DNA from 4 places in the Paenarthrobacter sp. NPDC089714 genome. Region 3 is predicted to be linked to each of the others. Evidence: riboswitches for the same ligand, from Rfam matches in the RefSeq annotation. Region 3 holds a riboswitch; each other region holds the start of a gene.
What was found. Region 3 has a riboswitch for thiamine pyrophosphate ahead of thiD (bifunctional hydroxymethylpyrimidine kinase/phosphomethylpyrimidine kinase). Riboswitches for the same ligand answer to the same signal wherever they lie in the genome.

Region 1 (7,650 bases), on a different contig from region 3:
TCGCTGCCTGGGCTTCGGCAGAACCGTATTCATCCCGGATGTCCTGGCTGATGCGCATCGAGCAGAACTTGGGTCCGCACATGGAGCAGAAGTGTGCCGTCTTGGCCGGTTCGGCCGGAAGCGTCTCGTCGTGGAAGGATTCCGCGGTTACCGGGTCCAGGGACAAGGCGAACTGGTCCCGCCAACGGAATTCGAAGCGCGCCTTGGAGAGGGCGTCGTCGCGTTCGTTCGCACCGGGATGTCCCTTGGCGAGGTCCGCGGCATGGGCTGCGATCTTATACGTGATCACACCTGTCTTGACGTCGTCCTTGTTGGGCAGGCCCAGGTGTTCCTTGGGAGTCACGTAGCACAGCATGGCCGTGCCGTAGCGGGCAATCTCCGTGGCTCCAATGGCCGAGGTGATGTGGTCGTAGCCGGGCGCGACGTCCGTCACGAGGGGTCCCAGGGTGTAGAACGGGGCGCCCTTGCACAATTCCTGCTGCCGTTCCACGTTCTCCCGGACCAGGTGGAACGGGATGTGCCCCGGCCCTTCCACCATGACCTGGACGTCGTACTCCCATGCACGCTGGGTCAGTTCGGCCAAGGTGTCCAACTCGGCGAACTGCGCGGCATCGTTGGCGTCGGCGGTGGCACCGGGACGCAGTCCGTCACCGAGCGAGAACGCGACATCGTATTTGGCGAAGATTTCGCACAGCTCATCGAAGTGGGTGTAGAGGAAGTTCTCCTCGTGGTGGGCCAGGCACCAGCCCGCCATGATGGAGCCGCCACGCGAAACGATTCCCGTCACCCGGTTGGCCGTCAGCGGAACGTAGCGAAGGAGGACCCCCGCGTGGATCGTCATGTAGTCCACGCCCTGTTCGCACTGCTCAATCACCGTGTCACGGAAGATCTCCCAGGTGAGTTTGTTGGCTTCGCCGTTGACCTTCTCCAGCGCCTGGTAGATGGGAACGGTGCCGATGGGAACGGGGGAGTTCCGGATGATCCACTCGCGGGTGGTGTGGATGTCATCACCGGTGGACAAGTCCATGACGGTGTCTGCGCCCCATTGGGTGGCCCACTGCAGCTTGTCGACTTCCTCGGCGATGGAGCTGGTCACGGCTGAATTGCCGATGTTGGCGTTGATCTTCACCAGGAACGCCTTGCCGATGATCATCGGCTCGGACTCAGGGTGGTTGATGTTGTTCGGGATGATGGCGCGGCCGGCCGCTACTTCGCTGCGAACCAGTTCGACGTCGCAGTTTTCCCGCAGCGCCACAAAGCGCATTTCCGGGGTCACGATGCCTTGCTTGGCATAGTGCATTTGCGTGACGGTCCTGCCTTCGATGGCGCGGAGGGGAACGGGCTGGGCACCCTTCCATTCCGCCGAGGCCGCCCCGCGGCGGACAGCCGACTTGCCGTCGTCGAGCAGGTTGCGTTCGCGGCCGCTGTAGCTTTCCGTGTCCCTGCGTTCTTCAATCCAGGGCTGCCGGAAAGGACGCAGGCCCACTACCGGGTCGCTGCCTGGCCCGGCGGTGCGGTACACCTGCAAGGGAGCGTTGGCCTGGCCGTTCGGCGATGGTTCCAACGCGATTTCGGTGACCGGTACGCGGATGCCGTGGCGGGGATCTTCCAGCCAGGCCAGCGAATGGGACTTCAGCGACTGCGTGACCGTCTCCTCTGCCGTAGCAGACTGGTTTTGGGCAGGGCTGTGCTGTGTTTCTGTGGTGCTCAAGGATTACTCACTTCCTTCGCCGGCATTACCCGGACAGGTTCAACGGTCGCAGACTGCCTCAGCCCGATCTCAGCCCCTGCAAGGGCCCCCGTGTGGTCGTAGACGAAGCTACCACAGCTCCCCGGGTGGTCCCAGTCACAAGCCATCCGGCAGGGCGTGGCTCGTGGGGGAGCACTAGGCTTTTGCCATGGCGAACATCATCGAATTCACCGGTCCCGTGCTGCTCGGAGCCGAGGACGAGCGCCGGGGGCTATGGTCCGTGGATGGCCTGCTGACGTTCATCCGGCCCGCGGCCCGGCCGGACGCCGTGCTGGATGGCTGGGTCCTCCCGGGTTTCGTGGACGCCCACTGCCACATCGGCCTCGGTCCGGGCGGATCGGTGGATGAGGCGACCACCTTGGCCCAGGCGCAAACCGACCTCGCCGCCGGCACGCTGCTGATCAGGGATGCCGGTTCACCCAGCGATACCCGTTGGGTCCAGCAGCGCAAAGATCTCCCGCGGCTCATCCGGGCAGGGCGGCACATCGCGCGGAGCCGCCGCTATCTTCGAGGCCTGGGCCACGAGGTGGAGCCCGATGAGCTGGTGGAGACAGTGCGCAAGGAAGCCCGCGCCGGCGATGGCTGGGTCAAACTGGTGGGCGACTGGATAGACCGTGGCGTTGGAGACCTCGCCCCGTCATTTCCTGCGGCCGTGGTCAAGGATGCCATTGCTGCCGCGCACGACGAAGGGGCCCGCGTGACCGCGCACTGCTTCGCCGAAGACACCGTGGACCAGATGCTCGACGCCGGCATTGACTGCATCGAGCACGCTACCGGTCTCTTGCCGCGGCATGTGCCCCGTTTGGTGGAGCAGCTGGTGCCGATCGTCCCCACGCTGGTGAACATCGCTACTTTTCCGGACATCGCCGCACAAGCAAGGCCCAAGTTCCCCGACTATGCGCAGCACATGACTGCCCTGTGGGAGCGGCGCCGCGAACGCGTCCTGGAGGCCTTCGAAGCAGGAGTCTCCATCTACGCGGGTACGGACGCCGGGAGCGTCATCAACCACGGCCGGATCGCGGACGAAATGCAGGAACTGCACGACGCCGGCCTGCCGCCGTCCGCTGTCCTCAACGCTGCCGCCTGGGGCGCCCGTGCGTGGCTGGGAGCCGACGCCATCAGCGAAGGCGCGAGTGCCGACGTCGTGGTTTGCGGGGAAGACCCCCGGCACAACCTGGCGACGGTCAGCGAACTCAACCACGTGGTTCTGCGAGGTGCGGTCATCCGCTAGGAATAAATTGAAGCTTCAAGTAATTTAGATAAGTAGAACGCGCCGAACAGCGGCCACCTTCATTACCGGGAGTTTCATATGACCACCTCATCCACCCAGGACCTGCTGCCTGCCGAACTCACCATGGGCACGGTGATGCTCAAGGTCGGCGACATGAAAGTCATGAGCGACTACTACCAGCGCGCCCTGCGTCTCCAGGTGGTAGCGGAGCAGGACGGCGGAGTGTATTTGGGCCGCTTGGGCAAGCCTGTGGTCCACCTCGCCCCCGCTGCCGGCCTTCAGATCCCCGGTCGGGGCGAGGCGGGCCTCTTCCACACGGCAATCCTCTTCGAAGACCAGCCGTCTTTGGCCGCCACGATCGCGACCGCCGCGCAGTACGAGCCGCGGGCCTTCGTTGGCAGCGCGGACCATTTGGTGAGCGAAGCTTTCTATTTCACCGATCCCGAAGGCAATGGCATCGAGCTGTACTACGACAAGCCCCGCGAGGTCTGGCGGTGGGACGGGAAGAACGTGGTGATGGATAACGTGGCGCTTCCGCCGCAGGCCTACCTCCAGCAGTACCTGAGTGAAGAGGCTGTGACCGGACAGGCCCGGGCCGGCGCGGGGATCGGGCATGTCCACCTGCAGGTGGGTGACGTGGCCACGGCGCAGAAGTTCTACGTGGACACCCTCGGCTTCGAGCGGACGGCCGGGTGGCATGGCCAGGCGCTGTTCGTTTCGGCGGGCGGATACCACCACCACATGGCGATGAATGTGTGGAACAGCCGCGGCGCAGGACCGCGCCGCGACACCCTGGGCCTCGGTGAAGTGTTGATCGAAGTCCCTGGAGACGACGACGTGCAGGCCCTGGCTGACCGCCTCAAGGTCGCCGGGCTGCAGAGCCACCACACCGGGAAGGAACTGCGTTTCGAAGACCCTTGGCGGAACCACTTGCGGGTTGCCGTCCGCTAAGGGCGTGTCGCGCCGGTCGGGTGCCGGCTGCACTAGGCTGGGTAGTGGCGGGAAGGGGGCCTGCGGGTCCGTTTCCGCGACTTGTCAGCACGACGGAATGAGAGTAGTTCCCATGGGCTTTGCCGAAATTTTTGCAGCCACCCACGACGAAGCACTTAAGCGGGCCGCGGCCCTCGAAGGCGGCGCCGACGTCGCCGGGTCCGCCGTCCGGATCGATGGCATCACTGATTTCGAAGTTGAACAACTGGGCGATCTTGCCGGGCAGGCTGTGCATGCTGCCGGCGCCGATTACGAGCTGGCGTTGGTGGACGTCACCAGCGACGCGCTCCTGGGCGTCCCCGAGGCCATGGTGCGCGCGCTGGCCGAACTCCTCACTTATGAAAGCGAGGGCGACGGCAATGTCCTGGATGACGTCGCAGCCGCCTGGGCGGAGCAGGATGACATGCCGTTCGACGCAACCGCATCCCGTGGCTACGTCCAGCAGCTCGCCGCGCTGGCCACGGATGTGGAGAACGCGGACCGGGCCGGACTCTACGTCTGGTCGGTTGCCTGATCCTTTCACCACCTTGTGCCGTTGCCGGTGTGTGGGCAACGGCACACCGGGCTGGACCGGCCAAGTCGTAATTGCGCGTCCCATCTGGCACAATGGACAGGTACTCGATCGGTGCGGCCCCTCTCTCCGTGCACGTATCTTGTCCTTCGAACCCCTTAGTATGGCCCGCCCCACGGGTGCAGAACCTCGGGTTCACCCTCGTTTCAGAAACAGGAGTGACCACAAAAGTGGCCGTAAAGATTCGCCTTAAGCGCTTCGGTAAGATGCGCGCACCGTACTACCGCATTGTCGTCATGGATGCCCGCGCCAAGCGCGATGGCCGTGCCATTGAAGAAATCGGCAAGTACCACCCCACCGAAGAGCCGTCGTACATCGAGGTCGCCTCCGAGCGTGCCCAGTACTGGCTTTCCGTTGGCGCCCAGCCCACTGAGCAGGTTGCTGCGATCCTCAAGATCACCGGTGACTGGCAGAAGTTCAAGGGCCTGCCTGGCCAGGAAGGCACCCTGAAGACCAAGGCTCCGAAGGAAGCTTTCGTGGCTCCGGAGAAGGGTTCCGTCATCATTCCGGAAGCCATCACCAAGAAGGCCAAGAAGGACGAAGCCGAGGCTCCGGCCGAGGCTGAAGCAGAGACCACCGAGGCTGAGTAACTTGCTGGCAGAAGCGCTCGAGCACCTGGTCCGTGGGATCGTTGACAGTCCTGAGGACGTCAAGGTCAGTGCCAAGAACAACCGCCGCGGGGAATCCCTCGAGGTGCGCGTTCACCAGGACGACCTCGGCCGGGTAATCGGCCGCCAGGGACGCACCGCCCGTGCCTTGCGCACGGTGGTTGCAGCTTTGGCTGGTGGCGATCAGGTCAGGGTCGACGTCGTCGACACCGACCGTCGCCGGTAACGCGCTCAGCATCATTTGCCTTAGGTCCGGCCCCTTCACCGAATATGGTGGAGGGGCCGGATTGCTTTATCGAACAATCCAGCTGCCGCAGCCATCCGGCCTGCGGTCAAACCAGAATTCAGAGGAACCCATGCAGCTCCAGGTGGCACGGATCGGCAAACCCCACGGCATCCGCGGCGAGGTCACAGTCCAGGTGCTGACCGATGCTCCGTCTGAACGCTTTGTGGCCGGCACGGAATTCCTGGTGGAGCCCGCTTCCTCAGGACCGCTCACCGTCCGCAGCGCGCGTTGGAACAAGGAGATCCTGCTCCTCGGCTTCGAAGAGATTGCGGACCGCAACGCGGCCGAACTCATCCGCGGCGCCAAGCTCTTCATCGAGACCGAAGACCTCGACGAGGACGCCGAAGAGGGCTGGTACGAGCACGAACTCGTTGGCCTGCAGGCCCGGGTGGGAAACCACGCCGTAGGCAAGGTAGCGGCGCTGAATACCATGCCCGCGCAGGACCTCCTGGTAGTGGAGGGCCAGGATGGCAAGGAAATCCTGATCCCCTTCGTGGACGAGATCGTTCCCGAAGTGAACATTGAGGAAGGCTACATCCTCATCACCCCTCCGGCCGGCCTGTTTGAGATCAACGACGATTCAGCAGGAGAAGCCAACGGGGAGTCTCCTGAATGAGGATCGACGTCGTCAGCATTTTCCCGGAGTACCTTGCTCCGTTGGAACTCTCCCTCATTGGGAAGGCCCGCCAGGACGGCATCCTGGAGCTGAACGTGCACGATCTCCGCTCGTTCACCACAGACCGCCACCGCACCGTGGACGACACCCCGTATGGTGGTGGCGCGGGCATGGTCATGAAGCCCGAACCATGGGCGCAAGCCTTGGAATCCGTAGCGCAGGGTGGCGCTGCGAAGCCTGTCCTCATTGTGCCGTCGCCCGCAGGGGAGCGGTTCACGCAGGCGTTGGCCTATGAGCTTGCCGAGGAAGAGCAGCTCGTCTTCGCGTGCGGGCGGTACGAAGGAATCGACGAGCGGGTCATCGATTGGTCCCGCGACCATTTCACCGTCAGGCCCGTCAGCCTGGGCGACTACGTCCTCAACGGTGGCGAGGTGGCCGTGCTGGCCATGGTTGAAGCGATCGGACGGCTGCTGCCGGGGGTAGTGGGCAACCCGGAGTCGCTCGTGGAAGAGTCGCACTCCGACGGCCTTCTCGAATATCCGGTGTACACCAAGCCTTCCTCGTGGCGGGACCTCGACGTCCCGGAGATTCTCCTGAGCGGCAACCACGGCAAGATCGCCCAGTGGAGGCGGCATGAGCAATACCGCCGTACCGCTGAACGCCGGCCGGACCTCCTGGCGGAGTTCGACGCGTCAGGCCTGCCCCGCGCCGATCGCGCTGCCTTCGCGGAACTGGGGTACGACGTCGTGGATGGCCGCCTCCGTGCCCGCAGTGCTGACGACGACGAAAGCCGCTGACCGCCGTCGTGCATTCCACCCGGTGATTGGCCGGATTCTGCCGCATGTGGCAGAATTAACCCTTGTGTCTACTGGGCTGGCACCTGCCACAGGGGGAGCTTGGCCAACAGTCGGACAACGGCGACGCCAATCAGTGGCGAAGCCGGCCACGATGAATCTTCGGCGGAAATTTCCGCGGGCCACCGTGCCCCGGGCTTTTCCGCCGTGACCCAAAGTGAATGACCTGTGGCGTTCACCAGGAGTGGATTAATGCATATCCTCGATAGCGTAGATGCAGCCTCGCTGCGCAGCGATGTTCCGGAGTTCCGCGCGGGCGACACCCTCAAGGTTCACGTCAACATCATTGAAGGCAAGAACTCCCGTGTCCAGGTATTCCAGGGCTTCGTCCTGGGCCGCCAGGGTGACGGCGTTCGCGAAACCTTCACCGTACGCAAGGTTTCCTTCGGTGTCGGTGTAGAGCGTACCTTCCCGGTACACTCCCCGATCATCGACAAGATCGAGGTCGTCACCAAGGGTGACGTCCGCCGCGCCAAGCTCTACTACATGCGTGCACTGCGTGGTAAGGCTGCGAAGATCAAGGAAAAGCGCGACTTCGCCAAGTAAGTCCACCAACTTACGCAACGGGTCCAGGATTCGTGCCCGGGGTTCCGGGCAATCCGCAACGCACCAGGGATACGAATCATGGACACAGCAGAACGCCAGCCCCGGAGACAGGGCTGGCGTTTTGTCGTTCTGGCCCTGGTTCTCGCCATCGGCATCAGTGGACTGGTCCGCTCGCTCTGGATCGATGTCTACTACATC
Region 2 (7,650 bases), on a different contig from region 3:
ATGACGTCTGCCCCGACGCGCCACCCCGCCCCGGCAGGCGGCACCGGAACCTACCGCGATGAGTGGGGAATCCCGCACTTGTGGGCCGACTCCGCCGACGAACTCGCCTTCCTGCAGGGATACAACGCGGCCTCGGACCGCTCCTGGCAGATCGAGCTGGAACGGTGGCGCTCCGAGGGCCGCACGGCCGAACTGCTCGGTGAGGCCGCCGTAGCGTGGGACCGGTTCGCCCGGCAGGCCCGCCTGGATGACACAGCCCGCCGCTGTTTCGAAGGACTCGATGAAGCCACGCAGCGTTGGTGCGGGCAGTACGTCGCTGGAGTGAACCAGGCCTTGGCCGACGGATTACGCAGCAGCCCGGAATTCGAAGAAGCCAAGGCCTCCCCCGAGCGCTGGAATCCATGGACTCCCCTGGGCGTTTTCCTGGTCCACCACATCCTGTTCTCCACGTTTCCCAACAAACTCTTCCGCGCCCACGTCGCCCGCACTCTCGGCGACCACGCCGTGGGCCTGTTCAGCATCGAGGCCCCCGTGTGGTCCGGCAGTAATGCGTGGGCGGCACACGGTTCCCTGACGGACGGCGGGCTGCCGCTTATTGCGGGCGACCCGCACCGGCTCATGGAACTGCCGGGCGTGTACCAGCAGATCAGGCTTGCGTGCCCGGACTTCGATGCTGTGGGCTTCGCCTTCCCCGGTGTTCCCGGGCTTCCGCACTTCGGACACACCGGCCACACCGCGTGGGCCATCACCAACGCCATGGCCGACTACCAGGACCTTTTCGAGGAACACCTCCGCCGGGTGCCGCTCCGCGGGACGGACGGTGAACGGGTCCTGGCCCGCGGCGCCGAGGGCTGGGAGCCGGTAAGCGTCAGTTCCGAGACCATCACGGTCCGTGGTTCCGGTCCGGTCCACGTCGAGATCCTGGAGACCGCCCGCGGTCCGGTCATCTCGGAAATGCCCGACGGCGGCGCGCTGAGTCTGCGCTTCCCCGCCTACGTTGAGGGGCGCTTGGGTTTCGAGGCCCTCCTTCCGCTGCTGCGGAGCCGTCAGGTGGCCGAGGTGGAAGCCGCGTTCGACTCGTGGGTGGAGCCCGTGAACAGCGTGATCACGGCAGACTCCGCCGGGTCCGTGCGGCATTTCGTCGCCGGTCTGGTGCCACAGCGCAACCCTGCAAACCGTCGGCTTCCCGTGCCAGGGCTGTCCGCCCGGCACGCGTGGGATGGCCAGTACGTTGCCCTCCCCCGCACGGAGGTCACCAGGTTCGCGGTCAGTGCCAACGATCGTGCGTCCGGGGGTGGGGACGCTGTGGCCCTCGAGTTCGCCCCGAAACACAGGGCCCGGCGGATCCAGGAGCTTCTGGAATCTTCCAGGGGCCCGCTCTCCGTCGACCGGATGCAGGCGATCCATTCGGACACGCTCCTGGGCCCGTGGCCACTTTTCCGGGATCTCCTGGACGGCCTGGACCCTGATGACCTGTCCCCTGTGGCCCACACGCTGCGCGCCCTGTTGCTTGTTTGGGACGGGCACATGGAGGCCGAAAGCCATCCGGCCGCGGTGTTCGCCGCTTGGCGGGGTGCCTTGGTGCAGCGCATTGCCAGGCATCAGGCGTTGGCCAAGCTGGCTGAACCAACCGGGCACTCCTCCCTGTTTGGACCGTGGTTGTCGGCAGCTTCCCGGGTGGGTTTCGCGCTTGAAACGCTTGTTGCCCGTGGCTCGGAGCTGGGAATTGCCATCCCGGTTGAAGCAGCCGCTGCCCTTGAGGACGTAGCCCTGGAAGAGTCGTTCATGGACGGCGCCCTGTGGGGCGACAGGCATCAGCTCCTCCCCGTCCACGTGCTTCCCGGACGTTGGACCGGCTCTGCCCCCGAAGCCCGGCTCAGTGGAGACACAGGGTGCGTCCTCTGCACGGAAAGCCTCCCCGGCGTGGAGGATCGAAGCTTCCGTGGGCCCGTTGCCCGTTATGTCTGGGACTTGTCCCAGCGCAGCAACAGCCGGTGGATTGTCCCGTTCGGAGCCGCGGGCAAGCCGGACCATCCACACTTCTCCGACCAGTTGCCTCTGTGGTCCACCGGGGAACTGGTACCCGTGGTCACGGATTGGGAGCGGCTCGCCAAAGACGCCTGACGCTTGGCTTCGCCACGGTTTTTTGCACTACCGCATCACCTCAGTTCGCACCTGCACACACCGCATCGCATCGCATCGCATCGCATCGCACAAAAGGAAGCACATGAATACCACCACCCAGGACTTCGCCGTCCGCACCACCATCTACGCAGAAGAGCTTGAGGGCTGGGGTTCGCTCCGGATTGTTCCCGTGGTTCCTGCCGAGGACATCGACTTCATCCACGAGTGGGTTTCGCAGCCCCGCGCCAAGTTCTGGGGCATGATGGAAAAGCCGCGCGAGGAGGTCCTGGGCATCTACGAGTTCCTGGACTCCCTGGACACCCACCATGCGTTCCTGGTGGTCCTCGACGGCGAGCCGTTGGCCCTGTTCCAGACCTACGAACCCCTGCACGATCCCGTGGGCGAGGTCTACCCTGCGCGTGAAGGGGACATCGGGATGCACCTCCTGTTGGCGCCGGCCACGCGTCCCATCCCGCACTTCACGCCGCGACTGGCGACCTCGCTCATCAAGTACATGTTCTCCGTGCCAGGCAAGGACCGGATCATCGTGGAACCGGATGCCCGGAACGCAAAGGCCCTTCGCAGGTTGGAAGCGACGTGCTTCGAATTGGGACCGATCGTCCAACTGGAAGAAAAAGAAGCCCAGCTTGGGTTCCTGACCCGCGCCGGTTTCGATGAGATCCAGGCGGACAAGGCGGACAGTTAGGAGCCCGGCTAAACAAGGGAGCCGCGGGCTTGGGGCTTGCGGCTCCCTCCGTTGCCTCACGCTGCGCGCCTGGCGTGGCCTACCGCCAGACGAAACTCCACGTTCCTGCCCCCACGGCCGTCGAGACGGCGGCCGCGGCGATCACCACCCCGCCGAGCAACACCCACACATCCAGCAGCGAGTAGGTGGATTCGCGCGCCCAGGTCCGCTTGCCACCGCCGAAGCCACGGGCTTCCATGGTCACGGCCAACCTGGAGGCCCTCCGGACAGCCTGGACAAGGAGCCCAAAGCTCTGCCCGAGCGTGGCCTTCAAGCGTTGCACCGGGCTGCCCTGGGAACCGACACCACGGGCACGCCGGGCCATGCCGATGGTCTGCCACTCCTCCGCCATGAGGCCCACAAGCCGCATCGCCGCGAGGGAGCCCAGCACAAAGCGGTGCGGCAGCCTGGCCTTCTGCGCCAGCGCGTCGGCCAAGTCCGTCGGGTCGGTGCACGTCATCAGCAGGATTGCCGGCAAGGCGATCGCCAAACCGCGCAGCATGAAACCGAGCCCCAGCTGGAGGGAACCTTCGCTGATGGACCAGAGTCCGACGTCGAGCAGTACAGCGCCGCTGTCCGGCGCCACGATCGCAGTGCTCCAGCCGCCGATCGCTGCCGCGACGATGAGCGGCCAGGCCCGGACCCACAGAAGCCGCACCGTCAGCCCGGCCAGCGGGAACAGCGCGAGCTCTGCCACCAGCGCGATCGACGCCGAGACCCAGTCGATGGACAGGGCCAGCACCATGGAAATCAGGAAAACGGCCACGAACTTTGCCAAAGGGTTGGCCCGGGTCAACAGGGCATGGTTGCCGCTCAGGCTCAAGGCCTCCCTCATGACGCACCAGCTTCCTGCTTCTCAGCCTGGTTCGCCGGCGTGAGGTGCAGTTCCGCGCCGCCAAGGACAGCACTGAATTCCTCGTCGTGGGTCACCGAGACTACGGCCGTTCCTTGGTCCAACAGCTCCGACAGGAACGAGGCCAGTTCGGCCCAGGTATTGGCGTCCTGGCCGAAGGTTGGTTCATCGAGCACCAGCACTTGGGGATGTGCGGCGAGGACCGTCGCCACGGACAGCCTGCGCTTTTCACCGCCTGAAAGGGTGTAGGGATTCGCGTCCACCAAGTGCGTCAGCCGCAGCCGCTCAAGCAGTTCGTCCACGCGTTCCTCGCCGTGGCCCAGATGCCTGGGGCCGAACATGAGCTCGTCCAGGACCTTGCCCGTGACGAACTGGTGCTCCGGTTCCTGGAAAACGGTGCCGATTCGGGAGATCAACTGGTCCGCTTTCCACGCGAACGGATCGATCCCGGCGCCCTGGGAAAGTTCGACGGCGGCAGACACCTTGCCGTGCACCGGCGCCAGAAGGCCCGCCACCGTGAGCGCGAACGTGGACTTGCCCGCACCGTTCGGACCCGTGATGGTTAACGCTTGTCCGGCCCTGACCTGCGCGGTCACGCCGGCTTGGACCGGCACGGGCGGGATGCTCTTGAAGCCGCGGCGCCGGGGCTTCTCCCGGGACACAGCCAGGTCTTGTGCTGCCAGGAGCAACGGTGCCATCTCGGGGACGAAGGTCCGTGCACGGGTCCGTGGAACGTAGCCGGGAACCCACACGCCCGCATCAATGAGCATGGTGCGGGCCTCGGAAAGCACGTGGTCCGGCTGCCCGTCCAGGAGAACCCCTCCGCCGGGTTGCAGGACCACGATCCGGTCCACGAGGTCCTTCCAAACCGATACCCGGTGCTCCACCACCACCAGGGTTGCACCGGTCTTGTCCAGGCAGCGGCCAACGGCGTCGCGGACTTCCAGCACGCCGGCCGGGTCCAGGTTGGCCGTCGGCTCGTCCAGGAGGAGCAGCCCTGGCCGCATCGCCAGAATGCCGGCAAGCGCAAGGCGCTGCTTCTGCCCGCCGGAGAGTGCCGCCGTCGGGTGGTCCAGCGCCAGGCCGCCATCTGCAGCGGTACGCAACCCGACGTCGTCGAGCGCCTCATGGACGCGCGCCCAAATCTCTGCCCTCGGAACGGCGAGGTTCTCGGCACCAAACGCTGCGTCGTCGCCCACGCGGGACAGCACCACCTGCGTTTCCGGGTCCTGCTGCATCAAACCGGCGCGGCCCCGCTGTTCGCGCGGCAGTCCGCCGTCGATCAGCAGGGAGCCGGTCTCGTCCGAGTCGTCTTCCTCGTCGCCCAACACCCCGGCCAAGGCGTGCAGGAGCGTCGACTTGCCGGCTCCGGAGGGACCCAGCAGGAGCACGCGCTCCCCGGGCTCGATCCGCAGGTCCAGTCCGTGGATGGCGGGGGTGGACCGTCCGGCGTGCCGCCATCCCCAGCCCTCGGCCGAGATGGCGGCGGGCCGGCCGCTGTTTGTGGCGGCCATCAGTTGAAGACAGGCTCCGACGCAGCCTTGCGGGATGCGAAAGCGCTCAGCACGCCGGTCTTCGCCAGGCCGCGCGTGGCAACCCAGGAGAGGGCACCGGCGATGATCGCACCGGAGATTGTGCAGAATGCGATGTAGGCCAGTTTGTCGACGGCTTCGTAGGCGATGTTCCAGCCCCACGGGAGGAAGGAATCATTCAGGCCGCAGAAGAGGCCAGCGCCCGCACCCGCGAGAAGCGAGGTGGGCAGGTTGAACTTCTTGTAACGGAACGCTGCGAACACCAGCTCGGCGCCGAGGCCCTGCAGGATGCCGGAGATGAGCACCGTGGTGCCGTACTGGGAGCCCATGATGAGCTCGCCGGTAGCGGCCACGGCCTCGCAGAACAGCGCCGCACCGGGCTTGCGGATGATGAGCATGCCCAGCACCGCCGGGATCATCCAGCCGCCGGCGATCAGGCCGGTGAGCGGCGGGTAGGCCGCGTTCATGGGGATGGATACGATTGCGGCGCCCTGGGACCATGCCCAGAAAATCACGCCGCCGGCGATGGCGATCAACGCTGCCACCACAATGTCTACAACGCGCCAGTTGTTACTGGTCTTCTTCACGCTTGCCGTGGTCATTTCTTTGCCTCCTGAGGTTACAGGAGGGGAAAGTGCTCCCCGGTACCCCGGCCAGCTCACGCCGCCCTGGTCCGGACACTCTGAGAAGCTCGACTCCCTTGCGCCGGTACTAACCGGATCAGGTTCGAGGGTCTGCGGCTGTCCGCACTCTCAGCGCCCTCGCGTCTCCTGCATCGCTGCAGGTTCGACGGCGGCGCTCCCCTGTCGTTATCAATCTGCCCTTATGGGCGAGGTTCAGTTTACACCTGAAGGGGTTTACGGGGTCATGGAGCGGGTCATAAATCCGTTGCGGGGCCGCTCTCCGCCCCATTCCCCGCCCTTAGGGCGCAGACCGGGCCCCACAACGTCACCCCACCCCCATTGTTGGGTCCGCTTTGCGCCCCATTCCCCGCCCTTGGGGTCGCAGACCGGGCCGCACAACGTAGCTGAGACAATGGCAGCATGACGGAAACTCCTGGTCCAAGCCATCCTGACGCAGCCAAGCCAGTAGCCGAAGCCCGCCTTGCAGCCAGCGTGATCCTGCTCCGCGATACGTCTGCAGGGCTGGAGGCCTTTGTCCAGCATCGCGTGTCCACCATGGACTTCGCGGCGGGCATGGTGGTGTTCCCCGGAGGCCGCGTGGACGCCGCGGATTCCGAGGGCTGGGACTACTCACCCGAACTTATGGAACGGCACACCAAGGAGTGGCGACTGAGCTCTATCGCCGCAGCAGAGCCGGATTTCCCCGCGATTGGTGGCCAGGCAGGCAAGAGCTCCGGCACTGTTCTCACCGCCGCCATCCGCGAGGTCCAGGAGGAGGCCGGCCTCACGTTGGATCCGTCCGCCCTTCGGCCGTGGGCCAACTGGATCACGCCCGTGGACATGCCCAAGCGCTTCGACACCTACTTTTACGTTGCCAAGCCTGCCCCGGACGCCGCACCGCAACACCAGACCACTGAGGCGTGGCAGTCACTGTGGATGCCCGTTGACGGAATCCTGTCCGCGGAGGCTGAGGGCAAGCTGCAACTCATGCCGCCCACGTACTACCTGCTCCGGGAAATCTCCGGTTTCGACTCCGTTGATGCCATGTGGACCGCGGATCATGAGGTGGTTCCTGTGCTGGCACCACCGGGCTCCCTTGCCGCCTTCCTCAAGGAGAGGGCGAGCCGGGGCTAAGCAGGATCCGCCGGGTTGTTGAGGTTAGGCTGAAGGCATGAACTTCTTCCTCAAGCTTCTGGGCGCAGGCGTGAGCCTCGGCGCGGGTTTCCTTGGCACCAAGCTGGTCAACAAGGGATGGGAAAAAGCCACGGGCAACAAGCCGCCCAAAGGCAACGATGACATGGAGACGAGCCTCCGCTCAGCGCTGACGTTTGCCCTCATCTCGGCGTTTGTCAGCACCCTCATCCAGGTCCTGGCCAGCCGGGGTACGCAGCGCGCCATCGCCCGCTTCGCCAAGTCCCAGGACATCGTCTAAAACCAACGCGGGGATCCTTACGGCCCATGGCGGACGTCCGGATGGGCCGGAAGTGACCCCGCGTTGCCCTAGTCCTCCGAGCGCCCCTCGGCCGCACGCTGTACCACGGCTTCCAACTCGTCCTTGGTGAGCAATTCACGGTGTCCATGCTTGGTGCGGTAGGCCGAACGCCCCACCATGTGGGCCGCAACGGGTGCCGTCAGCAACTGGAAGATCCAAGCCACCAGCAGCACGGGCCACACCCACCAGGTGCGCATCTGCAGCCCGATCGCGGCAAGCATGAGGAACAAGCCCAACACCTGCGGTTTGGTGGCCGCGTGCATGCGGCTCATGAGGTCCGG
Region 3 (7,650 bases):
CGGCAGCGATGGCACCGGAGGAAACCAGGATGATCTCGGCACCTGCGTTCCGTTTCTCCGCCAGCGCGTTGACCAGGCCGGTCAGCGACTTTTCGGAAATACCGCCCTTGATGCTGGTCAGGGACGACGAACCGACCTTCACCACGATCCGCTTGGCGGAGGCCAGTGCGTGGCGTTCGTGGATGTCCGGTTGGGGGGTTTCGACGGTTTTAGTCGTCATCACCGTTGTCCAGGTTGCTTTCCTTGATGGGCTGCGCACGACGGCGGCTGGCCGACTCCGTCCAGATGCCCGCCTTTCGCTCGGCTTCCAGTTCGGCGCGCGCGGCGGCCTTCGCTTCGCGGCGCTCCACCTGTTCTTCGCGCTTCTGGGCCCGCGTGGGACGGTCGCCGATGTCGGCCACCCGGATATCCGTACCACGGGGCGTGGCGAGGAGTTCCGCGCCAGCCATCATGGTTGGCTCCCAGTCGAAGACCACGCCGTCGTCTTCGCCGATCACCACAGTATCGCCGGGCTTGGCACCGACCTTGAAGAGTTCGGTCTCCACGCCCAATTTGGCAAGGCGGTCGGCAAGGAAGCCGATCGCTTCCTCGTTGGTGAAGTCGGTCTGCTTGACCCAGCGCACCGGCTTTTCGCCCAGCACGCGGAAGAGTGGCTCGAGGTTCTTTTCCTCGCGGCGGATCCGGAAGCCGGATTCGTTGACCGCGCGGGGCCGCAGCACCGGTGCCGCTACCTTCGGTGGCGCGATCTCCACGGCATCGCGGGCAGCCTTGACGATTTCAGCCATGGCAAAGCTGAGCGGGCGCAGGCCTTCGTGGCTGGTGGCTGAAACTTCGAAGACACGGTAGCCGCGGGCTTCCAGGTCCGGGCGGACGAACTCGGCCATGTCCTTGCCGTCCGGCAGGTCCACCTTGTTCAGGACTACCAGCTTGGGACGCTCATTAAGGGGAACGACCTCCCCGTCGACTCCGGCGTAGCTCATGTCCACGGCATACTTGTCGAGTTCGGCCTCGATGATGGCCAGGTCGGACAGCGGATCGCGGTCGGACTCCAGGGTGCCGCAGTCGAGGACATGCACCAGGGCAGCACAGCGCTCAACGTGGCGCAGGAAGTTATGGCCGAGGCCCTTGCCCTCGCTCGCCCCTTCAATCAGTCCGGGAACATCTGCAATGGTGAACCGGACCTCACCGGCCTGGACCACTCCCAGGTTGGGGATCAGGGTGGTGAACGGGTAGTCGGCAATCTTGGGGCGCGCAGCGGACATGGCCGCGATCAGGCTGGACTTGCCGGCAGACGGGAATCCAACCAGGGCAATATCTGCAATGGACTTCAGTTCCAGGACGATGTCGCTGGAATCGCCTTCGATGCCCAGCAAGGCAAAACCGGGGGCACGCCGCTTCTGCGACGAAAGGGCGGCGTTGCCCAGGCCACCCTGTCCACCCGCGGCCGCGATGTACTCCGTGCCCTCCCCCACGAGGTCAGCCAGTACGTCGCCATCCTTGGTTTTCACCACCGTACCGTCGGGTACGGGAAGGACCAGGGTTTCGCCGTTCTTGCCGCCGCGCCAGTCCCCCATGCCGGGGCCACCGTTGGTAGCGTGGCGGTGCGGAGCGTGGTGGTAGTCCAGCAACGTGGTGGTTTGCGACGACACACGGAGGATGACGTCGCCACCATTGCCGCCGTTGCCGCCGTCGGGTCCGCCGAGTGGCTTGAATTTTTCACGCTTGACGGAAACACAGCCGTGGCCGCCGGTACCGCCTGAAACGTGCAGGACTACCCGGTCTACAAAGCTCGCCACGTCTATCTCCTCTGTCGCTGTAAACAGCGCGAATGCCATGTCCGGCGCACACCGGGCGCCCCGAACGATTGTAATGCGGTTAAAAGAACGGTGGAGCGGGCCTTTTGGGCCCGCTCCACCGGTTCAGAACGTGTTGTTACTCTGCAGCTGCAGCAGCAACGATGTTCACTACGCGACGGCCGCGGCGAGTACCGAACTCAACCGCACCAGCCTGGAGTGCGAACAGGGTGTCGTCGCCACCGCGACCCACGCCTGCACCGGGGTGGAAGTGGGTTCCACGCTGGCGAACGATGATTTCGCCTGCGGAAACTACCTGGCCACCGAAACGCTTGACGCCGAGGCGCTGTGCGTTGGAGTCACGACCGTTGCGAGTGGAGCTCGCGCCTTTTTTGTGTGCCATGTGAAATGCCTGCCTCTAAATATGTGGGGAAACTGAAAATCTGAACTGCGTAAGGAAAGTTACGCGATGCTCGTGATCTTGATCTTGGTCAGTTCCTGACGGTGACCCTGGCGCTTCTTGTAGCCGGTCTTGTTCTTGAACTTCTGGATGACGATCTTGGGACCACGGAGGTCCTCCAGGATCTCGGCCGTGACCTTCACCTTGGCCAGGTCCGCAGCAGCGGAGGTGACCTTGTCGCCGTCAACCAGGAGCAAGGCGGGCAGCTCAAGCGTGCTGCCGGCTCCACCGGGGACGCGGTTCAGCGTTACGTAGTCTCCAACGGAAACCTTTTCTTGGCGGCCGCCTGCGCGGACAATCGCGTACACCACTGGGGTACTCACTTCTCTCGACGTTTCTTACTAAATTTGCGTGCGGAACTCGAACCGGAATCAGGCCTGGTTCACGCTGTGCCTCAACGCCGTGGACTCCAGATCGAAGCCCGCGAGTCATCCCGTGAATAATTCCAGGGGGCATAACCCAAGTGTTGGCGTAAGCACCGAAGATCAAGATTACGCTAGTTCGACCCTCGGCTGCAAATGAGGCCGGGTCCGGAAGCCACCGCGTGACGCTAGTCACCAGTAGGAACGGACTTTCCCGGCACCGTGCCCATACAGCCTACAGGCTCCGGGACACTTTGCCGGGAATTCACCACTTCGACGCGCGGGCGGCCTTTACGCGTGCAACCGCGGGGCGTCAAAGAAGGCCGTCTCGTAGCGGCACGAATGGGCGAAAGCCTCCACCATGGCGGCCCGGTCGTGGCTGGAGGCGACGACCGCGGCCGCGTCCGTAAAGCCGATGGCCTTGCGGGTGGCCTCGGCAAAGTCTTCATCGGCGTAGGTCTTCAACCAGTCCGCATACGCGTGCTCCGACGGGGAACCTGCTGTGACGTAACTTGCGTGGAGCCGGTGTCCCACCTCGGCGTAGAGCCAGTAACAGGGCAGGATGGCCGCGAGCAGCACGCCGTAACTTCCAGAGGCCGACGCCGCCAGAAGGTGGTCCACGTAGGCCTTGGTGACAGGTCCGGTGTGGGTTGCGGCCTCCCGCGTGCTCAGCCAATTGCGGTGCAGTTCGGATTCGACTTCGAGGCAGAGCTGCGAGGACCTGGCCCAGAACAGCTGCTCTTCCTCGGTGGGAGCGAGGGCACCTGCCCGTGCCAGCACCCGCGAGTAGCCGTTCAGGTAAAGGGCATCCTGCGCGAGGTAATAGTTGAACTGTGGCTCGGGAAGGCTGCCCGACTCCAGCCCCTGGATGAATTCGAGGCCATGGATGGCGTCCAGCTCAGGTGCCGCTTCCTCCCACAGGCGGGCGGCGAAAGCCCCCGGGCCTTCGGCCTGCTGTGCATGGTGGAAGTGGTTGATGGGGCCACTGCCATGGCCCACCTCCAGCACATCCGCGGTGGCCAGGGCCTGCAGGAGCCAGGGTTTGACCTCCCGCAGCGACGCTTCCCAGTCTCCCGTCCGCGCCTGGACCGTAGCCAGGGCCGAGGACAACGAGCAGCCCGTTCCATGGCTGTTCTTCGTCTCCACCCGTGGCCCCGCCACCGAGACAAGGTCCTGCCGCAGCAAGCCACTGGTATTGACGAGCGCATCGGGACACTCGGCTCCCGCCAAGTGTCCGCCCTTCACCAGCACGGTGTTTCCACATTCGGCCGCGAGCCGCTTGCCTTGTTCGAGGGCAGTGGACCAATCCGTCGCTTCCGGCTCGCCCAGCAGCATGGCGAGTTCAGGAATGTTGGGGGTGATGAGGTCCGCCACCGGCAAGAGGCCGCGCAGGGCTGCTTCGGCGGATTCCCGGAGGAGGCGGTCACCACTGGTAGCTACCATCACCGGGTCAAGGACCACGACGGCGGGACGCACCTCCTCCAGCCAGCGACGCACCTCGCCAATCACCTCGGCGTCGCCCAGCATCCCGATCTTGACGGCGTCGATGGTTACATCGCTGCTGATCGCCTCAAGCTGCTGCCGCAGAAAGTCCACGGGCGGAACATGGACGGCGGTGACGCCCAAGGTGTTTTGCGCCGTGAGTGCCGTGACCACGGCCATTCCGTAGCCGCCGTGGGCGGCAATGCTCTTCAGGTCTGCCTGGATTCCAGCGCCGCCAGAGGGGTCGGAGCCCGCGATGCTAAGGACGCGCGGGGCCCGCCGGCCGGTGTTTGCCACGGCGTAGACGGCTGATTTCAACGATGAAGTCATGAGGGACATCCCTTCGCCGGTGCTAACCGGACAGGTTCAACGGGTCTGGATCTCAGCCCGGCCCAACGCCTGGCACCCCGTGTCAGTGACCAAGCCTAACGGACGAAGGGTCCGGCATTAGTTACTGCCGGACCCTTCGTCGGTTACATGACGTTGGCAATGCCTAGAGTTCCGAGGCCGGAACCCCCACGCCGAGGATAATCGGCTCAGAAGCAGCGGACTCCCTCTTGGCCTGCTCCTGCGGCGCCTTGGCTTCATGGGCCGCTCCCCCACCGGTGGACGCGGACACCTCATGGTGCTCTACCGTGGTCTCGTTGGCGGCACCCTGCGCCCGGCTGGCGCTGCGGTTCCGGCGCCCACGCCGGCCGCGGGCACGACTGGACGGATCGCTTTCCTCCGCAGGATCCTGCCGGGAGGGGACGGTTTCCGCGGGAGCAGCAACAGTGGCAGCGGGCCCAGCCTGGCTTTCGACAGCCACGGGATCCCCACCCAGGTGGGAGAAAGCCTCAGCCAACAGGTCCAGAGTCATGGCAGGCTTCTCCGAAGCGGGCTCCTCGTGGTGTTCCACGAAGGGCAGGGCAACCTCTTCACCGCCAAACCGGAGCACCGGCGTGGCACGCGGGGCGCCCTCAACGGCGCCCGAATCGGGCACCTCGTCAGAATGCTCTGCGCCAGCCCCGGTTGCGGCGGCGGCCGCGGCACGTGCTTCTTCCTCGGCCCGGTGAACCTCGTCGTCGTGCAGGTGGGCAGCGTGCGCTGCGGCGGCGATCGTGGCCAGGGCAGCCCTGGTGGCCTGGGCCTTGGCCTGCCGTGCCGGATCCACCGGCTCCGGAGCCGGCGTCGAAGGCGCAGGCGAAGCTGCGGTGTGGACCGGCGTCGAGCTCTCTGCCGGCTGTCCCCCGCCCTTGCCGCGGCGGCGCTTCCGCTCAGTCCGGCTGGAAGGCTGCTGCTGGGTTTCCGTGTGCGGCCGGTGCTGCTCGGCGGCAACAGCGTTTGCACGACGGTGCTCAACAGGTTCGTCGTGAGTCACCACGCCGCGTCCGGCACAGTGCTCGCACTGCTCACCAAAGACCTCGAGCAGGCCTGTGCCCATGCGCTTGCGCGTCATCTGCACCAGGCCAAGGGAGGTCACCTCCGCCACTTGGTGCTTGGTACGGTCCCGGCCCAGGCATTCCACCAGGCGGCGCAGCACCAGGTCCCGGTTGGATTCGAGCACCATGTCGATGAAGTCGATGACGATGATGCCACCGATATCGCGCAGGCGAAGCTGGCGGACTACTTCCTCGGCGGCCTCAAGGTTGTTCTTGGTGACGGTCTCCTCCAGGTTTCCACCGCTGCCGGTGAACTTGCCGGTGTTGACGTCCACCACAGTCATGGCCTCGGTACGGTCGATCACCAAGGATCCACCCGACGGCAGGAAGACCTTGCGTTCCAGGGCCTTGTGGATCTGCTCGTCGATGCGCCATGCCGAGAAAATGTCCTGGTCCTTGGTCCACTTCTCGAGCCGGCCCACCAGGTCCGGCGCAACATAGGTGACATAAGCCTCAATGGTGTCCCAGGCATCGTCGCCGGAAACGATGAGCTTGGAGAAGTCCTCGTTGAAGACGTCACGGACCACCTTGATGGTCAAATCGGGCTCGCCGTAAAGCAGCTCGGGTGCCAGGACCTTCGTGGAGGACGCCTGGCCCTCAATCCCCTCCCACTGGGCGCGGAGGCGGTTGATGTCGTGGGTCAGTTCCTCTTCCGAGGCCCCTTCGGCTGCCGTACGGACAATGACCCCGGCGTTCTCCGGCAAACGGTCCTTGAGGATCCGCTTGAGGCGGTTGCGCTCGACGTCGGGCAACTTGCGTGAGATGCCCGTCATGGAACCGCCGGGAACGTACACCAGGTAGCGGCCCGGAAGGGAAATCTGGCTGGTCAGGCGTGCACCCTTATGCCCGACGGGATCCTTGGTTACCTGCACAAGGACGGAATCACCCGATTTCAGGGCGTTTTCGATCCGGCGCGGCTGGCCCTCAAGGTTGACGGCATCCCAGTTCACCTCGCCGGCATAGAGGACCGCGTTGCGGCCACGTCCGATGTCAACGAACGCTGCTTCCATGGAAGGCAGCACGTTCTGTACCTTGCCCAGGTACACGTTGCCGATCAGCGAATCCTGCTGGGTCTTGGAAACGAAGTGCTCGGCAAGGACGCCGTCCTCCAGGACACCGATCTGGATCCTGTCGTCGCGCTGGCGCACGATCATCTGCCGGTCCACTGATTCGCGGCGGGCAAGGAACTCGGCCTCGGTGATGACCTGGCGACGGCGGCCCGTCTCGCGGGACTCGCGGCGGCGCTGCTTCTTGGCCTCAAGCCGCGTGGAACCCTTGACGCTGGCCACGCGGTTGGAACTTGTGGATTCCGAGATGGGCCGCGGTGCGCGGACACGGGTCACCGTGTTGGGCGGATCATCGTCCGATCCGCCGGTCAGTTCAAGGTCCTGGTCGCCACGGCGGCGGCGACGACGGCGACGCGAGGTGACGCCGTCTTCAAGGGGCTCGGCGGCCGGCGACTCGTCATCGTCCGCTTCCTCGCCGGACTCCTCGGCCCCGTTATCCTCACGGTCCGTTGCGCGGCGGCCACGGCGGCCACGGCTCCGGCGCCGGCGGCGGCTTCCCGCCTCCTCCAGCTCGCCGTCACCGGTGTCCTCAGAATCCTCAGCGGTCTCTTCAGTCTTTTCCTCGACTGCCGGACGGACCACTGTGCTAAGGTCGGGCGCCTGGAAAATCATGGACGTGATGGAAACGGGCTCCAGGAAGAGCGCCGAGGAACCGGGGGCGGCGTCTGCCTCGGATTCTGAGGACTCTGTGGGGACTTCTGCCCTGGCTTCCGGTTCGGCGGCTGCGCCGCCTGCCGGGGTGGTAGTCGGCGTTGCTTCTGCGCCGCCGGCCGGGGTGGTGGGGGGTTCCGTCGCGGCTTTCGGTTCCGTGGCCGGTTCGGCGGCTGCGCCGCCTGCCGGGATGGTGGTCGGCGTTGCTTCTGCGCCGTCTTCCGGGGTAGTGGTCGGCGTTGCTTCTGCGCCGTCTTCCGGGGTAGTGGTCGGCGTTGCTTCTGCGCCGCCTGCCTCCGTGGCGGCTTCCTGGGTGGTGGTCGGCGTTGCTTCCGCGCCGGCTTCCTCGGTGGTGGCCTTGGGTTTCGCAGTCCGACGACGGCGGACCGGCTTTTCCGGGGCGGGTTCGGCTTC
Region 4 (7,650 bases), on a different contig from region 3:
TGCGTCATTAACGAGGTACCTGGTTGCGAAATTGTCCGCGCCATCCAGGATGAGGTCGTATTGCGCAAAGAGGTCCAACGCATTCGAGGAATCAAGGCGGTCATTGTGCAGCACTACCTTGACCAGCGGATTGAGTTCGGCAATGGCGTTGCGCGCCGATTCTATTTTGGGGATGCCAACGTCCTTGACTCCGTGGATCACCTGGCGTTGCAAATTGCTGAGGTCCACCACGTCGTCGTCGATAATTCCCAACGTACCGACGCCCGCTGCGGCCAAATACAGGAGGGCCGGCGAACCGAGCCCACCGGCGCCTATGACAAGAACTTTCGCATTCTTAAGCCTGCGTTGGCCCACGGCTCCAATTTCCGGAATGATGAGATGCCGGGAGTACCGTTCCACCTCGGCCGGCGACAGTCCGGCGGCAGGTTCAACGAGGGGCGGCAGGACCGCGGGCGCAGTGTGGGCGGCAAGAATTGAGGCCATACCCCAATGTATGCCTGCCGATGCCGCCCGGTCATATTACCCACCGGTACAGTGGTCATAACTGCAAAGGAAAGGCGGCAGACTGTGGCTGACGGCGCACGGGCAAACGATGGGGCACCAGCAAAGCAGGAACGGACTGGTTCACCGCGCTCAGCAAGGTTGCCGCGGGACGAACGCCGCGCGCAATTGCTCAACGCTGCCCTGGAAGTTTTCGTGTCCAACGGCTTTCACGGTGCCGCCATGGATGAGATCGCTGAGACCGCCCATGTGAGCAAGCCGGTGCTCTACCAGCACTTCCCCTCCAAGCGGGAGCTGTACATGGCGCTCCTGGACAGCCACCTCGCCGCGCTGACCGAACTGATGCTCACCGCCTTGAATTCCACCTCGGACAACAAGGAGCGCGTCAAGGCCGTGATGCGCGCGTACTACAAGTTCATCGCGGACGACGACCAAGCGCACCGGCTGGTCTTTGAATCGGACCTCATTAACGATCCCGATGTGAGTTCCCGACTGGAAACGTTCAACAAGACCTTCGCCGATGCCGTAGCCCATGTCATTGCCGAGGACACCAAGCTACCCCCGCTCGAGGCCCAGCTCCTGGGCCGGGGGCTGGCCGGAATGGCCCAGGTCAGCGCGCGCTACTGGCTTGAAACGGACGGAAATCTGGATCTCGATGTGGCCAGCGATCTGATCTATCGTTTAGCTTGGCGCGGAATCAGTCGATTCCCCAAAGAGTCCTAGGCTACAAATAAAGGACTGACCTAATTCTTGATTGGCTTGGAGGCCTTGCTGTGGAAGTAAAGATCGGCATTCAGAACGTCGGCCGTGAAATTGTGCTCGAATCCGCATTGGACGCTGACGCGGTCGCCAAGCTCGTTGCGGACGCCCTCTCCAAGGGTTCCGAGTTGCGGCTGACGGACGACAAGGGCCGCCAGGTGATCGTTCCCGGCAGCGTCCTGGGCTACGTCGAAATCGGCGCCGAAGAAGTCCGGCGCGTGGGCTTCGGCGCCCTCTGACACTTTGCCCTGACTACTGCCGCTAAGGAGTCCCCATGCTTTCACTCGTCGTTGTTGCGTTTGCGACTGTCGCCACCGGCTTCCTGGTGTGGGCAAATGACAAACGGCACGGCAAGTACGGCATTGCCCTGCCGGCCGGAGTTTCGTTGGGCATCGGCGCACTGGCCTGGGTGGCTTTCATCGCGGCCGGCCTGGGCTACCAGCCTGGGCTGACGTGGATTCCCTATGTGCTGCCCATCGTGCTGGGTACAGCTGCCGCGGCAGGCGCCGTGGTCTACCTGGGCCGTACGCGCACCTCGCGGGATACTACGGCCCTGACCAAGGCCCTGCGCCTCTAGGCAGTCCCGGACGTTCCGGTCCCATAAAGTTCCGGTTCCTTAAACTCGTGTGGCCACCGCCGTTGGGCGGTGGCCACACGTGCTTCCACGTCAGAGGAACTCTGCGCGGCCCTCCATGGCAGAGGACGCCAGGGCATGCTCCCGCCGGGGAATCCGTCCGGCCTGACGGGCGAACCGGCCGGACAGGACGGCGTGTTTGAAAGCCTCACCCATCAGGGCCGGGTTCTGGGCCCGGGTCACGGCGGTGGCCAGGAGGACGGCGTCGCACCCCAACTCCATGGCAAGCGCCGCGTCGGAGGCCGTGCCGATGCCCGCGTCCAGGACCACCGGAACAGAAGCGCGGGAGACGATGACCTCAATGTTGTGCGGGTTGAGGATACCCAGGCCTGTTCCGATCGGCGCGCCAAGCGGCATGACGGCGGTGGCACCAAGGTTCTCCAGGCGCAGGGCCAGCACCGGATCGTCGTTGGTGTACGCGAAGACCTTGAAGCCCCGGTTCACCAACTGTTCCGTGGCCTCCACGAGTTCCACCGCGTCGGGAAGGAGCGTGTGTTCGTCCGCGATGACCTCAAGCTTGACCCAGTCGGTCTCCAATGCCTCGCGGGCCAGTTCGGCCGTCAGCACCGCGTCCTTGGCCGTAAAGCAGCCTGCAGTGTTGGGGAGCACCCGGATGTTGTTGTCCACCAGGAGCTGGAAGAGCGAGCCGGCCTCTGCCGGAGAGTAGCGCCGCATGGCCACGGTGGTCAGTTCCGTCCCGGATGCCAGGAGTGCGGCTCCGAGGCCTTCAAGGCTGGGAGCGCCTCCCGTTCCCATGATGAGACGGGACGAAAGCTCAACACCGTCAATGACCAACGGGTCAATCCGGGTTTCAGTGCTTGTTGTGGTCATGGTTCAGCCTCCTTGGACTGCGGTAACGAGTTCCAGTTCATCGCCTTCGGCGAGGTCCGTGGCGGCCCATTGGCTGCGCGGCACCACTTCCGAGTTGCGTGCGACGGCGACGCCCAGCTTGCCGCCGTCGGCCGCCTGTCCGCGGTGGTCCAGTGCGCGGCCGGTGACGGACGTCACGAGGGTGCTGACGGAGGCGCCGTCCACTACTGCGTGGTCTGCTCCGTTGAGTTTGATGTTCATGCTGATTCCTTGGTGAATGGTCCGGTATGAGGGGAGGTATGGATGGCGGGTGCACTTCCCTGCGGGGCAAAGCGGTCCGGCCTGAAGCGAGACCACCTGGGATCGGCCGGGCCGGTCATCAAACCGCCCACGATGGCCGCAGCCACGGGCGTCAGGAGAACTCCGTGCCGGAAGAAGCCCGTGGCGACAATGAGGCCCTGGACCTCTCCCCCGGCACCGGCCACCCGTCCCAGCAACGGTGCATTGTCCGGAGTTCCCGGCCTGGCACGGGCTGTCGCTTCGAGGAGTTCCAGTTCTGCGACGGCGGGCACAAGGACCTGGGCATCGCGCAGGAGTTGGTAGACGCCGCCTGCCGAGACGGCGTTGAAACGGGCAGACAATCCGTCTTCGCGTTGGGTGGCCCCGATGACCACGGTCCCGTCCTCCCTGGGAACGATGTAGACCGGCACACCCCGCACCATTCCGCGGATGGTCGACGTGACAAGGGGCTGCAGGGATTCCGGGACACGGAGCCGGAGGATGTCCCCGTAGACCGGCCGCAACGGGAGATGGAGCTGCTCCGGGAGGCTGTTGACGGTTGCAGCGTCCAGGCCATTGGCAAGGACTGTTTCCTTGGCCAGGACCCGCCCGCCGCTGCTGGATTCAACGCCGGCTACGCGTCCTTCGTCCCAGAGCAGGCGGACGGCCGTTTCCCGGAGGTGGAAGCCGGAATCGGTCCCCTCGATCCAACTGGTATCGGCGGGACAGTGGGCAGCCAAACCGGCCAGAAGTCTCGCCGCCAGCTTGCGGGGATCCACTTGATGGTCCGCCGGTATGTGGAACGCGCAGGATATCTGCGGACTCAACAACGGCTCCCGCCTACGGGCGTCCCGCAGCAGGAGTGGTTCCACCTGGAGACCCTCAGCCACCTGGACTGCCCGGAGGTCCGCGAGCGCACGGCGGTCGGCGGCGTCGGCACCCACGGCGATGGTCGCCGTCGTGCGGTATCCGGCGGCTTCCCTGGACCCGGCGAGGCTGTCCACGAAAGCGGGCCAGCGCCGCGACGATTCCAGCATGAGTTCCAGGAGGTCTTCTTCCTGGTAATGGAGCTCGCTGACGGGGGCCAGCATGCCGGCAGCGGCAAAGGTTGCTCCACTTGCCGGTGCCGGATCGATGAGGACCACCGAACGGCCCAGGCGTCGCGCCTCATGCGCGATTCCGAGTCCTATGACGCCGCCGCCGATGACGGCGACGTCTGCGTGAATGGCTTCTGCCATGGATTCCCTTCCCTACGCCGGTACTAGCCGGATCAGGTCAAGCGGTCGGCGCTGAAGCCCTCTCAGCCGGACAGTCATAAAGACGATCGTCGCGGCTCCCGCAGTACGTGCCTAGTTTAGAGGAACTACTCTGGTTTGCATGACCCAGCCTGATCTCCTTTCCACTGCCCGCCTGTATTTGTGCACCGACGCCCGCCGGCGGCAGGACGACTTCGAAGACTTTGTGGACGCCGCGTTCGAGGGCGGAGTGGACATTATCCAGCTCCGCGACAAGACGCTCGAGGCTGCCCAAGAACTGGAACTGCTGGAGGTCTTGAACAAGGTTGCCAGCCGCCACGGACGCCTTTGGGCCGTCAACGACCGCGCCGATGTTGCCCGTATTTCCGGGGCTCCGGTGTTCCACATCGGCCAAAAGGACATCCCTTTGGGGGCGGCCCGGGAGCTGCTCCCGGTCGAGGAAACAATCGGCCTCTCCACCCACTCGCCCGAGCAGGTGGACGCGGCTGTGGCCGCTTCCCAGGGACCTGGTGGCCTGGACTACTTCTGCGTAGGCCCGCTCTGGGCGACGCCCACCAAACCGGGCCGCGCTGCTGTGGGGCTGGACTTGGTCACATATGCCGCGGAGGCCGTAAAACAAGCCGGGGTAGACCTGCCCTGGTTCGCCATTGGTGGGGTTGACCTTGGAAATGTGGAGCAAGTAGTTGCCGCCGGTGCCAGCCGCATCGTGGTGGTCCGCGCCATCACCGAGGCGGAGGACCCGACGGTGGCCGCGCGGGCGCTGCTTTCGGCGCTCGACGCGGCCTAGGCCGTCAGCCCAAGCCCCGTCATGCGGCGCCCGTGCCGTTCGGCCAGCTCTGCGGTGAGCTGATGGACTGCGGCACGGGATCCGTGTCCATCGCGCAACAGTGGTCCCAGGTCCGGGTGCTCCAAGCCCACCCGCTGGGCCTGGGTGAGGGCCTCCCCCACAATCCGGCGGCCCCAGAGCGAGAGCCGCGAAGCCAGCCGGGGGTCATCCCGCAGGGCCCGGCGCAGCAGGATCCGCAGGGCTTCGGTAGCTTGATCGGCCGAGCAAACCTGCTGGACGAAATGCTGGATCCCGGAATCGAGGAACCCGGCGACCGTTCGGTAAAAGTCCGCCGAGACGGTGTCGATGACATAAGCCTTCGTCACCGACTCGAACCAGTCTCCCGGCGGGGTCCGCTCGTGGAAATGGTCGAACGAACCCTGGAACGGGAGCATGGCGTCCTCAGGGTCGTTCCCCATTTCGGTGAGCCTGCCACTGATCACGGCATAGTTTCCGAAGGCGCCAACAGCGATCTTCGCCAGCATGGCCCGTTCGCGAAGCGTCGGTGCCAACCGGGAGTCGGAGGACAACCGGCCAAAGGCGGACAACTCCCCGTAGGCCATGGCACCCAGCAGCCCGGCAGCGAGCTGTCCCGGGGAGTCGTTGCGGCCTGTGGAGGTGCCCATGTTCCAAGACTATCCGTCGAATTCGGGCTAGTCTGACTTTCGTGTCACATCATCGGATAGCGCCCAACGTCGACGATTCTTCCGACCAGCTCGCGGAGTCCTTGGCTGCGCTCAGGACCGAGCTGGAACTGCCCGCGGATTACCCCGGCGAAGCGTTGGCGGAGGCGCGGGCGGCCGTTGAACACCATCAACTCCCCACCCGGGATTTGCTCGACATTCCCTTTGTCACCATTGATCCCGCCACCTCCACGGACTTGGACCAGGCCCTTTTCATCGACCGCGCAGGCGAGGGCTACAAAGTCCTTTACGCCATTGCGGACGTCCCCTCCTTTGTTGTGCCCGATGGAGCCTTGGACGCGGAAACCAGGCAGCGCGGCCAGACCTACTACGCTCCCGACGGCCGGATTCCCCTCCACCCGGAGGTGATCAGCGAGCATGCCGGCAGCCTGCTGGCCGGGCAGGATTGCGGGGCGTTCGTGTGGGACTTCGACCTCGATGCAAAAGCGGACGTCGTGTCCGTCTCCGTCGCGCGCGCCAAGGTCCGGAGCCGCGCGAAGCTGAGCTACAAAGGTGCCCAGGAGCAGATCGATTCCGGCTCGGCCCTTCCTGTCCTCCAACTGCTGAAGGAGGTCGGACTGAAACGCGTGGAGCTGGAACGCAAGCGCGGTGGCGCCAGCCTCAACATGCCTGAGCAGGAGATCGTCCAGGCAACAGGTGGTGGCGGGTACCGGATCGTGGCTGCCCCTTCGCTTCCCGTGGAGGATTGGAACGCCCAGATCTCCCTCATGACGGGCATGGCCGCGGCCCGCATGATGCTCGACGGCAAGGTAGGGATCCTGCGCACCATGCCCGCGCCGGATGAGCGCTCCTTGCTGCATTTCAAGCGGCAAACCCAAGCCCTGGGCAAACCGTGGGACGGGGACATCACCTACGGCGAGTACCTGCGGACCCTTGATGCTTCCGATCCCAAGCAACTGGCCATCCTGCACTCGGCAGGGACGCTGTTCCGGGGCGCCGGGTATACGCCCTTCGATGGCGAGATCCCGGAGGACGTCATCCAATCGGCCATCGGGGCGCCGTACGCGCACACCACCGCTCCGCTTCGCCGCCTGATCGACCGCTTTGTCCTGGTGATCTGCGAAGCGCTGAGCGGCGGTCACGACATCCCTCAATGGGCCCGCGACGCACTTCCTACGCTCCCGGAGATCATGGCGTCCTCGGACCAACTGGCCGGGAAGCTGGAACGCCTGGCCCTGGACACGGTGGAGGCTGCCCTGGTGGCCAACCACATCGGTGGAGAATTCGATGCCGTGGTGATCTCCGGATCCAAACCATCCAACGGAAACGGGAACGGGAACGGCAACGGACCGTACGGCACCATCCAGATCCAGGAACCGGCCATCACGGCCCGCTGCGACGGTGAGCTTGAGTCCGGCACCCAGGTCAGGGTGAGGCTGGTGAAGGCCGATATTGCCAGCAGGGAAATCCGTTTCGCCCTGGTCGCGTGAAGCCGCCACGGTGCCGATCCGGGGTTTGGGGCGGCCAGAGGATAGACTTGGCCTGTAGTAATGGATGCCCGGTCGTTGATTCAGTTAATTTTTGAACTCAACAAGCCCGCCCCTACGCGATCTTGAGATGTGCCCGCTGGTCACCAGTGCCAGTACTTAGATAGCCCGCGATCGGCTTCCACTGGAATTGCTTGCGCGCCCGTTCGTGCTCCGGTACGGCTTCGCCGCCGCCGTTGAGCATGCAGCGCCAATGCCCAAATGAATAAGGAAACTCCCTGTGAGTGAATTGCACACCCATGAAGTCCTGACGGACTCCACCGGAACCGAATCAATCGAACCCGAGGAAACGATCACCTCGGATGAGACGCCCCACGAGATCGAAGAAAAATCGTTCGCCGACTTCAATGTGCGTGCGGACATTGTGGAGTCCCTCTCCGATGCCGGGATTACC

Region 1: it holds a riboswitch for thiamine pyrophosphate, as region 3 does, so the genes downstream of both, thiC (phosphomethylpyrimidine synthase ThiC) here and thiD (bifunctional hydroxymethylpyrimidine kinase/phosphomethylpyrimidine kinase) in region 3, are expected to answer to the same signal.
Region 2: it holds a riboswitch for thiamine pyrophosphate, as region 3 does, so the genes downstream of both, ACIPY3_RS20775 (ECF transporter S component) here and thiD (bifunctional hydroxymethylpyrimidine kinase/phosphomethylpyrimidine kinase) in region 3, are expected to answer to the same signal.
Region 4: it holds a riboswitch for thiamine pyrophosphate, as region 3 does, so the genes downstream of both, thiO (glycine oxidase ThiO) here and thiD (bifunctional hydroxymethylpyrimidine kinase/phosphomethylpyrimidine kinase) in region 3, are expected to answer to the same signal.

Annotation. Positions count from the first base shown of each region.
Region 1 is NZ_JBIVGX010000001.1:914,916-922,565, forward strand. It holds gene thiC (phosphomethylpyrimidine synthase ThiC) at 1-1,711, opposite strand, end outside; TPP riboswitch at 1,706-1,813, opposite strand; gene ACIPY3_RS04400 (amidohydrolase family protein) at 1,899-2,981, shown strand; gene ACIPY3_RS04405 (VOC family protein) at 3,060-3,932, shown strand; gene ACIPY3_RS04410 (hypothetical protein) at 4,045-4,485, shown strand; gene rpsP (30S ribosomal protein S16) at 4,713-5,132, shown strand; gene ACIPY3_RS04420 (RNA-binding protein) at 5,134-5,376, shown strand; gene rimM (ribosome maturation factor RimM) at 5,507-6,052, shown strand; gene trmD (tRNA (guanosine(37)-N1)-methyltransferase TrmD) at 6,049-6,849, shown strand; gene rplS (50S ribosomal protein L19) at 7,099-7,452, shown strand; gene lepB (signal peptidase I) at 7,531-7,650, shown strand, end outside.
Region 2 is NZ_JBIVGX010000017.1:48,382-56,031, forward strand. It holds gene ACIPY3_RS20755 (penicillin acylase family protein) at 1-2,124, shown strand; gene ACIPY3_RS20760 (GNAT family N-acetyltransferase) at 2,228-2,830, shown strand; gene ACIPY3_RS20765 (energy-coupling factor transporter transmembrane component T family protein) at 2,910-3,704, opposite strand; gene ACIPY3_RS20770 (ABC transporter ATP-binding protein) at 3,701-5,236, opposite strand; gene ACIPY3_RS20775 (ECF transporter S component) at 5,236-5,856, opposite strand; TPP riboswitch at 5,934-6,069, opposite strand; gene ACIPY3_RS20780 (NUDIX hydrolase) at 6,298-7,011, shown strand; gene ACIPY3_RS20785 (DUF4235 domain-containing protein) at 7,049-7,309, shown strand; gene mnhG (monovalent cation/H(+) antiporter subunit G) at 7,378-7,650, opposite strand, start outside.
Region 3 is NZ_JBIVGX010000003.1:59,780-67,429, reverse strand. It holds gene proB (glutamate 5-kinase) at 1-220, opposite strand, end outside; gene obgE (GTPase ObgE) at 210-1,796, opposite strand; gene rpmA (50S ribosomal protein L27) at 1,933-2,196, opposite strand; gene rplU (50S ribosomal protein L21) at 2,256-2,564, opposite strand; gene thiD (bifunctional hydroxymethylpyrimidine kinase/phosphomethylpyrimidine kinase) at 2,907-4,427, opposite strand; TPP riboswitch at 4,419-4,517, opposite strand; gene ACIPY3_RS06935 (Rne/Rng family ribonuclease) at 4,591-7,650, opposite strand, start outside.
Region 4 is NZ_JBIVGX010000001.1:476,948-484,597, reverse strand. It holds gene moeB (molybdopterin-synthase adenylyltransferase MoeB) at 1-483, opposite strand, end outside; gene ACIPY3_RS02250 (TetR/AcrR family transcriptional regulator) at 490-1,224, shown strand; gene ACIPY3_RS02245 (DUF3107 domain-containing protein) at 1,275-1,499, shown strand; gene ACIPY3_RS02240 (hypothetical protein) at 1,535-1,837, shown strand; gene ACIPY3_RS02235 (thiazole synthase) at 1,928-2,725, opposite strand; gene thiS (sulfur carrier protein ThiS) at 2,729-2,965, opposite strand; gene thiO (glycine oxidase ThiO) at 2,962-4,221, opposite strand; TPP riboswitch at 4,214-4,333, opposite strand; gene thiE (thiamine phosphate synthase) at 4,361-5,026, shown strand; gene ACIPY3_RS02215 (ferritin-like fold-containing protein) at 5,023-5,691, opposite strand; gene ACIPY3_RS02210 (RNB domain-containing ribonuclease) at 5,733-7,199, shown strand; gene ACIPY3_RS02205 (DEAD/DEAH box helicase) at 7,477-7,650, shown strand, end outside.